One region of the Streptacidiphilus sp. MAP12-16 genome, then DNA from elsewhere that is predicted to be linked to it. Evidence: riboswitches for the same ligand, from Rfam matches in the RefSeq annotation. Region 1 holds a riboswitch; the other holds the start of a gene.
The links. A riboswitch is a leader RNA that binds a small molecule or an ion and turns the genes downstream of it on or off. The one in region 1 is predicted to bind cyclic di-AMP.

Region 1 (7,478 bases):
CGACGTCACCTCCGGAGCCAACGGCACCTGCTCGCCCTCCTACCTGTGCAACGCCGGGGCGGGCTACGACGGCCCGACCGGCCTCGGAACCCCAAACGGAACGGCGGCCTTCACCGGCTGAACCCGACCCGACCGCAGCTCGTCGCGTGTGCCCGGCCCGACCCTTCGGGCCGGGCACACGCGCTTGTTCCGGGACCTGGACCCGGCGTAGTAGTTACGATGGATTGATTAAGCTATTGTTACTATCTATGGATGACACCAGACCACCCGCAGACGACGCCGCCGAGGTCGCAGCGGCGCTCAGGCTCTCCGTGGGGCGCATCGCGCGCAGGATGCGGCAGGCCCACACCGTGGGGGAGGTGACCCTGTCCGAGTCGTCCGTCCTGGCGCGACTGGACCGGGAGGGCCCGGATTCCCCAGGGTCGCTCGCCGAGTCGGAGCGGGTGCGCCCACAGGCCATGGCGACCACCCTGGCCGCGCTGGAGCTGCGCGGTCTGGTGAGCCGTCGTCAGGATCCCGCCGACGGCCGCCGTGCGGTGGTCTCGGTGACGGACGCCGGCCGCAAGGTGATGGCCGACCGCCGCTCCGAATCGGTGCAGCACCTGAGCACCGTCCTCGAGCAGGAGCTCACTCCCGCCGAGCGACGGGAACTGCTCGCGGTGCTGCCGCTGCTCGACCGGCTCGGGGAGCGGCTGTGATACCCCGGCGGCGGAACGCGGCCGACGAACGCGACACCGGCGTAGGCGACGGAGGCGGCGCAGGCGACGGGGGCAGGGGCGGGGGCGGACGCTACAAGTGGGTCGCGCTGTCCAACACGACGATGGGCGTGCTGATCTCCGCGATCGACGGCACGATCGTGATCATCTCACTCCCGGCGATCTTCCGCGGCATCGGCCTGGACCCGCTGGCGCCCGGCAACATCGGCTACCTGCTCTGGATGATCCTGGGCTACACCCTGGTCTCCGCGGTGCTCGTGGTCGCCCTCGGCCGTCTCGGCGACATGTTCGGCCGGGTCCGGATGTACAACCTGGGTTTCGCGATCTTCGCCTGCGCCTCGCTCGCCCTCTCGGTCGATCCGCTGAAGGGCGGCGGAGGCGCACTGTGGCTGATCGGCTTCCGGATGGTGCAGGCCGTCGGCGGGTCCATGCTGACGGCGAACTCGGCGGCGATCCTGACCGACGCCTTCCCTTCCCGGCAACGCGGAATGGCCCTGGGGGTCAATCAGATCACCGCGCTGGCAGGCATGTTCCTCGGACTGCTCCTCGGTGGCCTGCTGGCCACCATCGACTGGCGTGCGGTGTTCTGGGTGAGCGTCCCGATCGGGGTGGCCGGCACGATCTGGTCCTACCGCAGCCTGCGCGAGACCGGATCCCGGAGTCCCGGCCGCATCGACTGGGTCGGCAACATCACCTTCGCCACGGGGGCCGCCGCCCTGCTCGCCGCCGTCACCTACGGCATCCAGCCCTACGGCGGCCGGTCGACCGGATGGACCAATCCCTGGGTGCTGGGCGGGATGGGGGCGGGAGTGCTGCTGCTCGCCGCGTTCTGCATCGCCGAGACCCGGATCGCCGAGCCGATGTTCCGGCTCGGACTGTTCCGCAGCCGCGCCTTCGCCGCCGGCAACGTGGCGGCTCTGCTCATGTCGATCGCCCGCGGCGGCATGCAGTTCATGCTGATCATCTGGTTGCAGGGGATCTGGTTGCCGCTGCACGGCTACGACTTCGCGCGCACCCCGTTGTGGGCCGGTATCTTCATGCTGCCGTTGACCATCGGGTTCCTGATCGGTGGGCCGACGTCCGGCTACCTCTCGGACCGCTTCGGCGCGCGGCTTTTCGCCACCACCGGGCTGGTCGTGGTGGCCGTCGCGTTCGTGGGCCTGCTTCTGCTGCCGGTGAACTTCCCCTATCCGGCGTTCGCCGCCCTGTTGCTGTTCAGCGGGCTCGGGCAGGGGATGTTCTCCGCCCCCAACACCTCGGCGATCATGGGCAGCGTGCCGCCGGGGCAGCGCGGGGTGGCCTCGGGCATGCGCTCGACGCTGCAGAACTCGGGCACCGCCCTGTCGATCGGGCTGTTCTTCTCCCTGATGATCGCCGGCCTGGGCGGGACGCTCCCGCACGCACTGAACAGCGGGTTGCAGGGACAGGGGGTGCCCCCGGGGACGGCCACGCAGGTCGCCGGGCTGCCGCCGGTGAGCACGCTGTTCGCCACGTTCCTGGGCGACAACCCGATCAGCAACCTGCTCGGACCCAGCGGCGTCCTGCACACCCTGCCCGCCGGCAGCGTGCGGACGCTGACCGGAACGCGCTTCTTCCCGGCTCTGGTCTCCGGACCGTTCCACCACGGACTCGTCACCGTCTTCAGCGTGGCCGCGGTCATGGCCCTGGTCGGTGCGCTCGCCTCGGCGCTGCGCGGTCGCCACCACAAAGCCGGATCGGACCATCCGACCGACTCGCTCAAAGGACAGCAGGCATGTGAGAAAGCGCCCTCCTCGTGATGGACGTTCAGCAGGGCATCGTGGCCGAGGCCGCCACGGTCGACGAGTGGGTCACGGCCGTCGCGAAGGAGGAGTAGCAGCGGACGGGGCGCTCAGGAGCCGCGCGGGTAGGTCTTCTTCACGACGCCCTTGGTATCGGCCGACAGGTAGCCGCTGCCGTAGTCGTCGGCGAGGTAGACCCGGATCGTCGGTGTGCCGTCGAACATGTCGGGGCCGACGATGATGTAGCGGCTGGTCGGATGGGGGACGTTCAAGGTCGCCTGGGCCTTCATGAGCAGCGCCGGGAGGACGTTCCAGTCGAAGCCCTGCAGGTCCACCGGCTTGCTGTCGGAGATCACCGTGCCGCCCGGGGAGCGGGTGGCGCTGCCGTCGCGGTAGTCGATCCGGTCGTACAGCGCCGGATCGGCCTGGGTCGGAACGTCGGCGCTCGCGTAGCCGGGGTAGACGTCGAGTTCCTCGACCTTGGTGCCGGCCATCAGCGGGCGCATCGCCTTGATAGTGGCGCGCAACCCGGCGGGAGTGAGCAGGTCCGGCTGAGCGGTCGGTGCGGGGACGGGTGTCGTCTGGGGACCGCCGGAGGTGGTCACGCCCTGGACGGGGCTGCTGGTACTGCCGGCCGCGCCGGTGGCGGTGCTGTGACCCGGTCTCAGGTTCCAGGCGAGGGTGCCGGTCAGGGCGACCGCGGCGATGGAGAGGGTCAGCACCGCGGCACGTCTGCGGTGGGGCGGGGGCTGGGGCGGGGGCGACGGCTGGGCGGGGTGCTTCACCAACGACAGCTGGTCGGGCCTGCGGTCGGCCGGTGCACTGGGGGCGGCGGGGGTGGCGGCGGGGGTGGCGGGCTTCGGGGTGTCGAGGAACGTCGGCTCCCTGGTCGGCGGGGCGTCGGTCGGCGCGGCGCCCCCGCCGTACTCGGCCGCCGCCAGCAGGCGGTCGAGTCGGTCGGCGTCCGGGCGGGCTGCAGGGTTCCGGGCGAGGAGGGCGGACAGCGCCGGGCCCAACTGCCCAGCGCGCTGCGGCGGCGGCAGCGGTTCGTCGAGCACTGCGGCGAGGGTCGCGAGCGTGGTGGCCCGGCGCAGCGGGTGGTAGCCCTCGACGGCGACATACAGCATCATGCCGAGCGACCACAGGTCTGAGGCCGGGTTGCCCTCCTCGCCGCGGATCCGCTCCGGTGCGATGTACTCGGGTGAGCCGATCAGCGAGCCGGTGGCGGTGAGAGCGGTGGCGCCGTGCATGGCGGCGATGCCGAAGTCGGTGAGGACGGGCGTGCCGTCGGTGCGCAGCAGGACGTTGCCGGGTTTGACGTCCCGGTGCTGGATGCCGGCAGCGTGGGCGGCGCGCAGGGCGGAGAGCACACCGCGTCCGATCCTGGCGGCCTCCGGAACGGAGAGCGGGTCGCGGGCCAGGCGGTCGGCGAGGCTGCCGCCACTGACCAGCTCCATGACGAGCCAGGGGTGCGGATGCTCGTCGGTGTCGACGATGTGATGGATGGTCACGACGTTCGGGTGCTGGAGCCGGGCGAGGGACCGCGCCTCGCGCAGCACTCGCTCGCGCATCTCCCGAGCACCGGCCGGGTCGGCGGCCGCCATCGCCGGGTCGAGCGGGCGGACCTCCTTGAGCGCGACCTCGCGCTGGAGTGCGATGTCGCGCGCCCGCCAGACCAGGCCCATGCCTCCGCCGCCCAGCTGCTGCAGCAGTTCGAAGCGGTCGTCGATGAGCCGTATCGCCGGCCCCCCAGTGTTCATGCCCGACATAGTAGGAGAAGCAGGCACTCGGGGAGACCCGCCGCGTGCTCGACGACCATGGCGGAGGAATCGACGTGCTCCAGGTCACCGATGTCTTTCTCGCCCGGGCGCGCTGAGGGAGCGTGCGGAGAGCCCGGCATGCGTCAGGTTGCATGCCGGGCTCTTCGTTCTCGGGTCGATCAGTACCAGTTGTGCGCCTGCCAGAAGGCCCAGGCCTGGTTGGGGCTGCCGTAGGTGGTGTTCATGTAGTCCAGGGCCCAGCGGAGCTGGGTGGCCGGGTTGGTCTGCCAGTCGGCGCCGGCGGAGGCCATCTTGTTGCCGGGCAGGGCCTGGGGCAGGCCGTAGGCACCGGAGGAGGGGTTGGTCGCGCTGACGTTCCAGCTGCTCTCGTGGGAGATGATCTGGTCGAACGAGGCGAGCTGGTCGGCCGGGACGATCTGCGCGGCGATGGACTGCGGGTCGCCAGTGAGGGTCGAGGCGGAGGCGTTGGTCGCGTTCGAGGTCGAGGTCCCAGTCGAGGTCGCGTTCGACGTCGAGGGCGCGGCCGAATGGGTGCTGCTGCTCTGAGTCGAGGAGGAGGCCGGGGCCGAGTCCTCGTGGTCGGCGGAGGTGGTCGCCTGGCCGCCGCTGAGCACCAGGCGCTGGCCCGGGTAGATCAGGTTCGGGCCGGAGGTCAGAGTCGCCTTGTTCGCCTGGTAGAGCGCCTGCCAGCCACCGGACACGTGGTGGGACTGCGCGATGGTGGACAGCCAGTCGCCGGAGACGACGGTGTACGTGCCGCCGCTGGCGGCGGGCTGCGCGGTCGCGTGCTTCACCGTGCCCGAGGTCGCCGCGTGCTTGGCCGCGGCCGGGGCGGAGGCGGTGTGGCTGCTGGGAACGGACGTGGTGCTGGAGCCGGTTGCCGCGGTGCTGACGTTGGCGGGTGCGCCGCCCTGGCTCAGGCCGGCCTGGGGGCCGCAGATGGGCCAGGCGGTCGGGCCCTGCGAGGCGAGGACCTTCTCCGCGACGGCGATCTGCTGGTCCTTGGTGGCCTGGTCGGCGGTGGCGGCGTACTGGGTGCCGCCGTACGCGGCCCAGGTGGAGGCGGAGAACTGCAGTCCGCCGTAGTACCCGTTGCCGGTGTTGATGGACCAGTTGCCGGTGCTCTCGCACTGGGCGACTGCGTCCCAGGTCGAGACCGGGGCGGCGAAGGCGCTGGTCGTGCCGACCAGCGGGAGGGCTATGCCCGCACCGGCGACACCGGCGGTGGCGACCAGGCGCTTGGTCTGGTTCGTGCGGGGGCGACGATGGCGGCCGTTTCCGGACAGAAGCATGGCAGGAATCCTCTCCGACGCCTGCGAGGTGAGCTGTCGGATTCGGGCCGTGAGGTAGCCCGGCCGCGCTGAGCACGGCTTCACCCCAAGCCGCAGCCCGTTGGGCTGCGGCGACTTACCTGGTTCCCCCGCCCCTGCCGTCGTGGGTGGTTGTGAGCGCCCTTGGCCTCCGGCGGCAGGATTCGGCGTTCCGGAGTTCTGGGTTCCGCTAAGTGCGAACAGGCTGCACGCTAAGCAGAAGGAGGCCTGTACCGCAACTTCCTGTGACGATGGCCACAGGAAGCACAGGTTGGCGTAATGTCCGTATTCTCCTATATAGGTACTACTTGATTTGAAAGTACTGTTTGCATAGGTAGATGCACAATTGACGCAGCGCCAGCTATTGGCCCGGGAGGGCGGTGGCGGGGGTCGCTCCCCCAGAGTCCGGGCTGAACGGGTGTCAGTTGCCGCGAGCAGGACGGGTGGCGGCCACGTAGGAGGATTCTCCTTGGTGACGTCTGATATATGACGAGCTGTGAGGTTACGGCGGCCTGAATCCCCCGTCGATGGATCGCGCAAGCGTGGTGGCACGGGTTGAAGGCTGGAGGGTCCTGGGTGCTGTGACCCTTGACACCTCTCTCGGCCGGTCCTAGCGTCTGCGGCACATCATATATGAGATCTCGATCCGGGCTTCTGGCCCGCCGAGGCACCAGCTTCGCCCGACGCACACCCCTGGAGCCGGAACCGTGTCCGACACACTCGCCCAGCCAGGCCGCTCCCGGCCCGGCGCCCTCCCGTCCCGGACCGAGGCGGTGCTGGACGCCATCAAGCACTCGATCCTCATCGGAGAGCTGAAGCCTGGGCAGGCGCTCGTCGAGACCGAGCTGGCCGAGCGTCTGGGGGTCTCCAAGACACCCGTGCGCGAGGCGCTGAAGACGCTGGCCGGCTCCGGCCTGGTGACCATGAGCCCCTACCGGGGCGCGGCGGTGCGCGAGGTCGACCGGGAGCTGGCGCGCTGCGTATACGACATGCGCCTGCTGCTGGAGCCGGTCGCGGCCGGGCGCACGGCAGTGGTGTCCAGCGGCGACTGGGGCGAGGCGGCGCTCGCGCTGGAACGGGCCGACCAGGCCGCGGACGCGGCCGACCGCTCGCTGGCGAACCGGGCGTTCCACCGGGCCCTCTACGCGGGCTGCGGCAACCCGCTGCTGGTGAAGTCGCTGGATGAGCTGCGGGACCAGACGGCCCTGGTGTCCAGCGCGGCCTGGGCCCGGCAGCCGTCCTGGCAGCGGGAGGCCCAGGAGCACCGGGAGATCCTGCGGGCCGCACAGGCCGGCGACGCGGATCTCGTACGCGAGCTGATGCGCGGCCACATCAGCGCCTTCGTGGCGCGCAACTTCCCCGAGAACGAAGCGGAGTAGGGCAGACCCATGACCTCGGAGACCTCGGAGACCTCGGATTCACCGGACCCGGCCCCGCCGCTGGACCTGCTGCGTGCCCGCTTGTCGACGGTCGTCGCCATTCCGGTGACCCCGTTCCGGGCGGACGGCGAGCAGGTCGACTGGGACATCCACGCCACACTGATCCACCGCCTGGTGGAGCACGGCGTGGAGGTCGTCACCCCGAACGGGAACACCGGCGAGTTCTACACCCTCAACCGGGCCGAGACCCGCCGCGCGGTGGAGTCCACCGTGACGGCGGTCGAGGGCCGCGCGGAGGTGATGGCGGGCGTCGGCCTGGACGTGGCGAGCGCGATCGACGCCGCCCGGCACGCCCGCGACGCGGGCGCCGGGTCGCTGATGGTGCATCAGCCCGTGCACCCGTACCGCTCCGCCGAGGGATGGGTGGAGTACCACCGCAGGATCGCCGAAGCCGTGCCCGAGCTCGGAGTCGTCCTCTACGTCCGCGATCCCAGGATCAGCGGCGAGCAGATCCGTGCACTGGCGGACCTCT
Region 2 (7,478 bases), on a different contig from region 1:
GAGACCGAGCCGGGTTTCCGGGCGCGGATAGCGGAGCGGGTCCGACAGGGCCAACCTGACCTGGTCAGCGCGCTGGAAGCCGGGCGGGTGCCGGCTGCCGCCGACCCCCAGGACGTCGCCGCGGTGGCGTACCTGCTGCGTCCCGCCGGCTGGAGCAAGCTGGTCGGCGACGCGGGCGAGGAGGTGGAGCGGGCCGAGTCCGAGGGCGCGGCCGCAGAGGCCACCAGGCTCGTCGAGAAGCTGCAGGTGGAGCTGGCCGCGCTACGCGACTCCACCCGGGCCGACGCCGAGCGGGGCCGGATCGAGCTGGACACGGTCAAGAAGGAGCGGGACTCGCTGCGCCGCAAGCTGCGCAGCCTGGAGGCCGACACCAAGCGCGCCGAGGCGGCCACCCGCAAGGTCGCCGCCGAACTCGAGGCGCTGCGCTCGACCGGGGCCACCGAGCGAGGTGCGGTCGACAGCGAGGTCCGCAGGCTGAAGCACCGGCTCGCCGAGGCCGAGTCCGCCGTGGAGGCGTCCAAGCGCGCCTCCCGGGAGGGGCGCAGTGCTGAGGAGATCCGGCTGCGGCTGCTGCTGGACGTGGTGGTCCAGGGGGCGCAGGGGCTGCAGCGGGAGCTTGGCCTGCCGCCGCTGTCGGGCCGTCCGGCCGACACCGTGGAGGCGGTCTCGCCGACCACCGCGTCGCCGCACGACGTGGCCAGGCGGGCGCTGGACGCCGACGACCCGGCGCTGCTGGACCAGCTGCTGGCGCTGCCGCAGGCGCATCTGGTGGTCGACGGCTACAACGTGACCAAGAGCGGCTATCCGACGCTGCCGTTGGAGAAGCAGCGAGCGCGGCTGCTGAACGGGCTGTCGATGCTGGCCGCGCACAGCGGCGCGGAGATCACCTGCGTCTTCGACGGCAAGGATCTGGACGCACCGGTGCCGATGGCCCCGCCGCGCGGGGTGCGGGTGCTGTTCAGCCGGTCGGGGGAGACCGCGGACGAGCTGATCCGCCGTCTGGTGCGGGCGGAGCCCGAGGGCCGTCCGGTGGTCGTGGTGTCGACGGACCGGGAGGTGGCGGAGGGCGTGCGGAAGGCGGGTGCGCGTCCGGTGCCGTCGGCGATGCTGCTGAAGCGGCTCATCCGCACTTGAGCGGCCACACCCGAGCATCCGCACCCGAGTTGAAGCGCAAACTCGACATTGCGCTCAAATCTGCTCGGACTTCTCCGCGAGGGCGACAAGTTCACATCACTCTCACTAGTCTCTGCCTTCGAACCTCTGTCCTGCTGATCGCCCGTCCGGGCGATACGGAGGTTTCCGCTGTCTCCAGGGCCGCGCAATTCGGGGGTGCCGCCTGTTGGACGGCGGCCGCCCGAAGGGAACTCAGCCCCTGTGGTCTCGCACCGTCGCCTCAAGCAGCCCAGCCGTGCCCGCGTGTCGATTCTCACCGCGGCCGCCGCGACGGCCGTCGCGCTCTCGGCGCAGTCCGCTGCCCACGCGGACCCCAAGCTGACCACCGATCAGGCCAAGTCCCAGGTGGACGCGGACCGCAAGGCGGCCGCCGCGGCGACGGAGCAGTACAACGGCGCGCAGCTCCAGCAGCAGGCGCTGCAGCGGAAGGTGAACCTCCTGCAGGACGAGATAGCCCGCCAGCAGGGCCAGGTCAACAAGGAGGTCTCGCAGCTCGGCGCCATGGCGAGCGCCCAGTACCGGGAGGGCGGGGTGGACCCGACGGTGGCCCTGATGCTTGCTTCCGACCCCACTGACTACCTCACCCAAGCGTCCACCCAGAGCGAGCTCAACAGCAGCGAGGCGACCGTTCTGGCGCAGCTCCAGGTGCAGGAGCAGACGCTGGCCCGGGAGAAGGCCCAGGCCGCACAGGAGCTCGGCGCCCAGCAGGCGCTGCTGACCCAGATGCAGAAGGCCAAGGCCTCAGCTCAGGCCCGGCTCAACCACGCGCAGTCCGTGCTGAACGCGCTGACCCCGGCCCAGCAGAAGCAGGTGAACGCCGGCGGCGGCGGGGGTAACAACTACGGCTCCGCCGGAACCGTCGACAACCACATGACCGTGAGTCAGATCAACCTGTCCGGCATCTCGTCGGCGGCCCGCACCGCGATGCTGGCGGCGATGAGCAAGGTCGGCATAGCCCCCTACTCGATGGGCGGAGCGGGCCCGAACGAGTTCGACTGCTCGGGCCTGGTGATGTGGTCCTACGCCCACGCGGGTGTGAGTCTGCCGCACTACTCGTACTCGGACGAGACGGTGGGCAGCCCGGTGGCGTCGCTGGCGGACGCGAAGGTCGGCGACATCATCGTGCTCGAGGGCGGTGCCCATGTGGGGCTCTACGCGGGCAACGGGATGCTGCTGAACGCTCCCCAGTACGGCTACACGGTCTCGATTCAGCCGCTGAGCTACTTCGGCTCGATCGTGGCCATCCGCAGGTTCTGACGAACCGAAGGGAAAGAGCTGACCTCGTGTTGTGACTCACGTCACTCGCGTCTCAGTCCTCCAGGGGCGATGACCGTTTTGACCGCCATGTCGTCGTCAGATGGTCATACTCCAACTACGTTCGGTTGATGTTCTGACACGGCATCGCAACCTTAGAGAGTTTTTACTTACAAGGATTTGAACGGATCACGGTTGGGTCACTAGTGTCAGCCACCGAACCACCGCGAAGTCGATCACCCAACCGGGTGGCAGCGGGGGTTTCCGCCGAGTCCGACCGCACGGCAGGACGTCCCCAACCGGGGGGCGCCCACAGGGGATAGCCGTCAGTCTCGGAGCCGGGGAACCATGTTCCTCGGGGTGAATCGACGCCAGGCCGGTCCGCCGGTGAAGCGTTGTAGGGCACGTCTTCCAGCCCGAACCCGTCAGCTCACCCGGTAGGCGGCCGTAGGAAGAAGGAGCTCGCCTTCGTGGCGTCCCATCGTCGTCCCAAAGCCCCCAGCCGCGCTCGGATATCCGTGCTGACCGCAGCTGCCGCCACCACCGTCGCACTCACCGCGACGGCGACCCAGTCGGCCCAGGCGGCGCCGCAGCAGACCACCGCTCAGCTCAAGGCGCAGATCGACCAGCTGAACCAGGACGCCGACACCGCCGTCCAGAAGTACGACGCCGCGCAGGCCCAGCAGCAGCAGCTGCAGAGGCAGACCAGCACCCTGCAGGACCAGGTGGCGCGCCAGCAGGCCGCGGTGAACGCCAAGGCGTCCGCCCTCGGCGCCATAGCCAGCGCCCAGTACCGCGCCGGCACGATCGACCCCACGGTCGCGCTGATGCTCGCGTCGAACCCCACGGACTACCTGAACAAGGCGTCCGCGGCGCAGCAGGTCGGCAGCAGCCAGGCGAGCCTGCTGGCTCAGCTGCAGAGCGAGCAGACCCAGCTCGGCAAGGAGAAGGCCGAGGCAGAGAGCAAGCTCCAGGCCCTCGACGCCACCAGCAAGCAGCTGGCCGCGTCCAAGAGCGCCGTGCAGCAGAAGCTCGCCGCCGCCAAGGCCAAGCTGGACTCCCTCACCGCCTCGCAGCAGGCAGCCCTCGCCGCCGCGAACAACGCCAGCTCGAACAGTGGTAGCGGCACTGCCAGCCGTGGCAGCAGCGGCCGGGTGAACCTCGGTTCGTCCAAGGCCGGCGACTCGGCCGAGGCGACCGCTTTCGCCGCCGCGCAGACCAAGCTCGGCGACACCTATGTCTACGGCGCCACCGGCCCCAACGAGTTCGACTGCTCGGGTCTGACCGAGTGGGCCTACGCGCAGGCCGGCATCTCGATCGGGCGTACCACCTACGACCAGATCAACGCGGGCACCGCGGTCGCCTCCACGGCCGACCTGCAGGTCGGCGACCTGGTCTTCTTCAACGGTGACTCGCACGTCGGCTTCTATGCCGGCAACAACATGATCCTGCACGCGCCGCACACCGGCACCGTGGTCAAGTACGAGCCCATGGGCCAGATCGGCTCGATCTACGCGATGCGCCACATCTGAGCCGCAGCTGACTCCCAGTGAGCCGCCGACAGCGGGCTGGGAACCGCTGAGGCCACCCGGACGGCCGTACGGGCCCGACCCCTAACGAGGGGTCGGGCCCTTCGCGTTGTCCGGGATGACCCCCGGCGACATGGCGTTTCATCAGCACATGCGTCATTCGATCGCATTTTCGCCATGCTGGGTGTTTGGACTCGATGTGTCCGACTCGCTAACGTCTGCTGCTCGGCCCTCCGCGTCGTCGACCGCCCTCCTGGGCGGCAACGGAGGACCGCCGGACCGCCGGGCCCGGCAACGGACGAATGGAGCTCGCCCACGTGGCGTCCCACCGACGAGCCCGACCCCTGGGCCAGTACTCCGCCATGGCGGCGCTCTCCCGGACGGCCGCGAGCGTCGCGGCCGCGACGGCTGCCGTCCTCGCGGCCGGAGGCAGCGCCCTCGCCGACCCCGGCGGGCCCGGCACCGGCGCCCCGGTCACCGCCGACGGCGTACGGCAGCAGCTCGACACCCTCTACGCGCAGGCGGAGGTCGCCGGACAGCAGTACGACGGCGCACGCGAGCAGGAGCGTGCGCTGCTGCACCAGGCCGCCCTGCTGCAGCAGCGGGTCGCGGACGAGCAGCAGCATGTCAACACGCTGGTCCAGTCGGTGGGTTCGCTCGCCGGGGCCGAGTACCGGCAGGGCGGCGGTCTCGACCCGCTGATGCAGATGCTGTTCAGCGCCCGCCCGGACCAGTACCTGGACCGGGCCACCACGCTCGACCAGGCGAACTCCTCGGCGGCCCTGACCCTGAACGAGATCCGGTCGGACCAGCGGCAGCTCACCCAGGACCGGGCCGAAGCCCTGTCGGAGCTGTCCCAGTTGGAGACCGTGCGACGGACCATCGCCGGCAGCAAGGCCCAGGTCCAGCAGCGCCTCGGCCACGCCCAGGCCCTGCTCGGCGGGCTCACCGCGCGGCAGCGCGACACGCTGAGCCGGGACGAGAGCGACGCCGCAGGTGCCGCGGCCCAGCTCGCGGACGCGGCGCTCCCGCCCGACCAGGGCCCCGCGTCGAGCCGGGCCGCCGCCGCGCTCGCCGCCGCCCGAAGCGTCCTGGGAAAGCCCTACGTCTACGGAGCGACCGGCCCGGGCGCGTTCGACTGCTCGGGCCTGATGTACTGGTCCTGGCGGCACGCCGGGGTCGACCTGCCCCGAACCTCGCAGGAGCAGGCGTACGCGGGGCGTCGGATCCCGCTCGGCGAGGCCAGGCCGGGGGATCTTGTGATCTACTACGGCGACATGCACCACGTCGGGATGTACGCGGGCAACGACATGGTCATCCACGCCCCCTACCCGGGGGCCAGGGTCCGCTACGAGCGGGTCGGTTCCATGCCCGTCGCCGAGGTGGTCCGGATCTGACGCCTAGGAGGGTGCGAGCCCGGCCTAGATCTTCAGCACCCTCCGGGTGCGGGATGTCTGACATGACGGTGGCTCTGAACTAATGGATGCGGGCAGAAGAGGTGTCCTCGCGGCCGGGGCCGCCCTGGTCGCGGCGGGCGGCCTCGGCGGCGCGGTCTGGCGCGGCGGTCACCACCACGCGCCGGGGACTGCCTCAGCCGGGGCTGACGCAGAGGTGCGGCGAGCGATCCAGGACGCCCTGGACCGCCGCGCCGCCGCTGTCCGCGCCCGCGACCAGGGCGCACTGGCGGCAACCCTGCTACCCGGCGCACAGGCCCTGCGCAGCAGCCAGTCCACCATGCTGCGGAACCTCGCCCAGGTACCGACAGCCGCCTGGGACTACCAACTGCAGGCCCTGGACGCTTTCCCGCTGCCGCCCACGCTCGACCCGGCCGAGCGCCGCGCGGTCCGGGTCCAGCTGGCCTACCGCCTCGCGGGCTTCGACACCCAGCCGGTCACGGCGACCCAGTACCTGACCTTCACCCGCCAGGGCGGCAGCTGGCTGCTCAGCTCGGACAGCGACCGCGCCGGGGATGCGGAGCTGTGGGACCTCGGCCCCGTGAACGCCGTGCACGGCCGCTACTGCCTGGTCCTCGGCCTGCGCGGGGCGGACGCGCTGCGGGCCTTCGCCGTCGAGGCCGACCGCGCCGTGCCCGCCGTGAGCGCCGTGTGGGGCGACTCCTGGGGACAGCGGACGGTCCTGCAGGTCCCGCTGGGCCTGGACCAGTTCGGCCGCCTGTTGGGCGCGGACCCGCTCGGCTACGCCTCCATCGCCGCCGTCACCACTGGTGAACTCGGCCCCGCCGAGGCCGGCCGCACCGAGCGGATCACCGTGAACCCGCAGGTCTGGGACGGGCTCAACGCCCTCGGCCGACGGGTTGTCACCACGCACGAGACCACCCATGTGGCCACCCGCGCGGTCACCGAGCAGTGGACGCCGCGCTGGCTGTCCGAGGGCGTCGCGAACTGGACCGGCTACCTGGGCACCGGTCGCTCGCCGCAGCAGATCGCGCCGGAGTTGATCGTCGACCTCGCGGCGGGGCGCGTCCCCGACCACCTGCCCGCCGACGACGCTTTCGACGGCTCGGCCCCCGGGCTGCCGCAGGCGTACGAGCAGGCATGGTTCGCGTGCCGCAGCGTCGTCCTCAGGCACGGCCAGCCCCGGCTGGTGGCGCTCTACCACGCGCTCGCCGCCACTGGCGGGCGCGGCGGGCCGGACGCCGCCGTCGACTCGGCTCTGCGGCAGACCATCGGCACCGGCCTGACTGCCTTCACCGCCCAGTGGCGGTCCGACCTGTCCGGAATGGTCAGGGCCGGGGCAGCCGTCACGGGCCCCGGCTGACCGTCTGCAGCCAGAGCCTGCGGCAGGAGACCACCGCTGCCGCCAGCAGCAGCAGGTTCCGGGCGAACAGCACGCAGACGCCCAGCGGCCGGAACGCCGCGAGGTCGCCGAAGCACAGCGGGAACTCCAGCACGGTGAACACGCTCGCTGCGGCTACCAGCCAGGCCACCGGCCGCTGCGTCGTCCGACGCGACGTCAGACACACCGCGGCCGTGCCGATCAGCCACACCAGGTACTGCGGGCTGATCACCCTGCTGGTCACCGTGAACAGCAGCAGCGCCGCCAGCGCCGCGTCGAACGGTGTCGCCGCGCTCCAGCGCCGCGACCGTACCCGCCACAGCAGCAGCCAGCCGAACGCGCCCAGCGACAGCGCCAGCAGCAGCCCGCCCGCGAGCCGGACACCCGAGCCCAGGAACTCCATCGAGCCGTAGTGCATCTCGGCGTGGCCGCCCCAGCCCAGCAGGTGCGCGAGGTAGAACGGCAGCGCCCCCAGCGACTCGACCTCCACCCCCCGGTTCTGCTGGAAGTCCAGGAAGGAGAAGGCCCCGACCATGGTCACGGCGCAGCAGAAGGACAGCGCCAGCGCCGAGAGCACCAGGGCGGTCCAGACGTCCCTGGTCCGGTGTCCGCGCGGCGTGCCGAGGACGGTCAGCACCGGCCACACCTTCAGCAGCGCACCCAGCCCGGCGAGCGCTCCGCCCAGCCTGGGCCTGGCCGTCGTCGCCAGCAGCCCGGTGACGGCGA

Region 2: another riboswitch for cyclic di-AMP. It lies ahead of ABIA33_RS08425 (NlpC/P60 family protein); the one in region 1 lies ahead of ABIA33_RS32965 (transglycosylase family protein).

What each region holds. Positions count from the first base shown of each region.
Region 1 is NZ_JBGCBY010000035.1:36,636-44,113, forward strand. It holds gene ABIA33_RS32945 (peptidase S8) at 1-121, shown strand, start outside; gene ABIA33_RS32950 (MarR family winged helix-turn-helix transcriptional regulator) at 249-698, shown strand; gene ABIA33_RS32955 (MFS transporter) at 821-2,494, shown strand; gene ABIA33_RS32960 (serine/threonine-protein kinase) at 2,587-4,236, opposite strand; gene ABIA33_RS32965 (transglycosylase family protein) at 4,416-5,549, opposite strand; cyclic di-AMP (ydaO/yuaA leader) riboswitch at 5,555-5,747, opposite strand; gene ABIA33_RS32970 (GntR family transcriptional regulator) at 6,275-6,946, shown strand; gene ABIA33_RS32975 (dihydrodipicolinate synthase family protein) at 6,956-7,478, shown strand, end outside.
Region 2 is NZ_JBGCBY010000005.1:229,104-236,581, forward strand. It holds gene ABIA33_RS08415 (NYN domain-containing protein) at 1-1,134, shown strand, start outside; gene ABIA33_RS08420 (NlpC/P60 family protein) at 1,417-2,430, shown strand; cyclic di-AMP (ydaO/yuaA leader) riboswitch at 2,742-2,887, shown strand; gene ABIA33_RS08425 (NlpC/P60 family protein) at 2,898-3,959, shown strand; gene ABIA33_RS08430 (NlpC/P60 family protein) at 4,274-5,353, shown strand; gene ABIA33_RS08435 (hypothetical protein) at 5,436-6,734, shown strand; gene ABIA33_RS08440 (glycosyltransferase 87 family protein) at 6,718-7,478, opposite strand, start outside.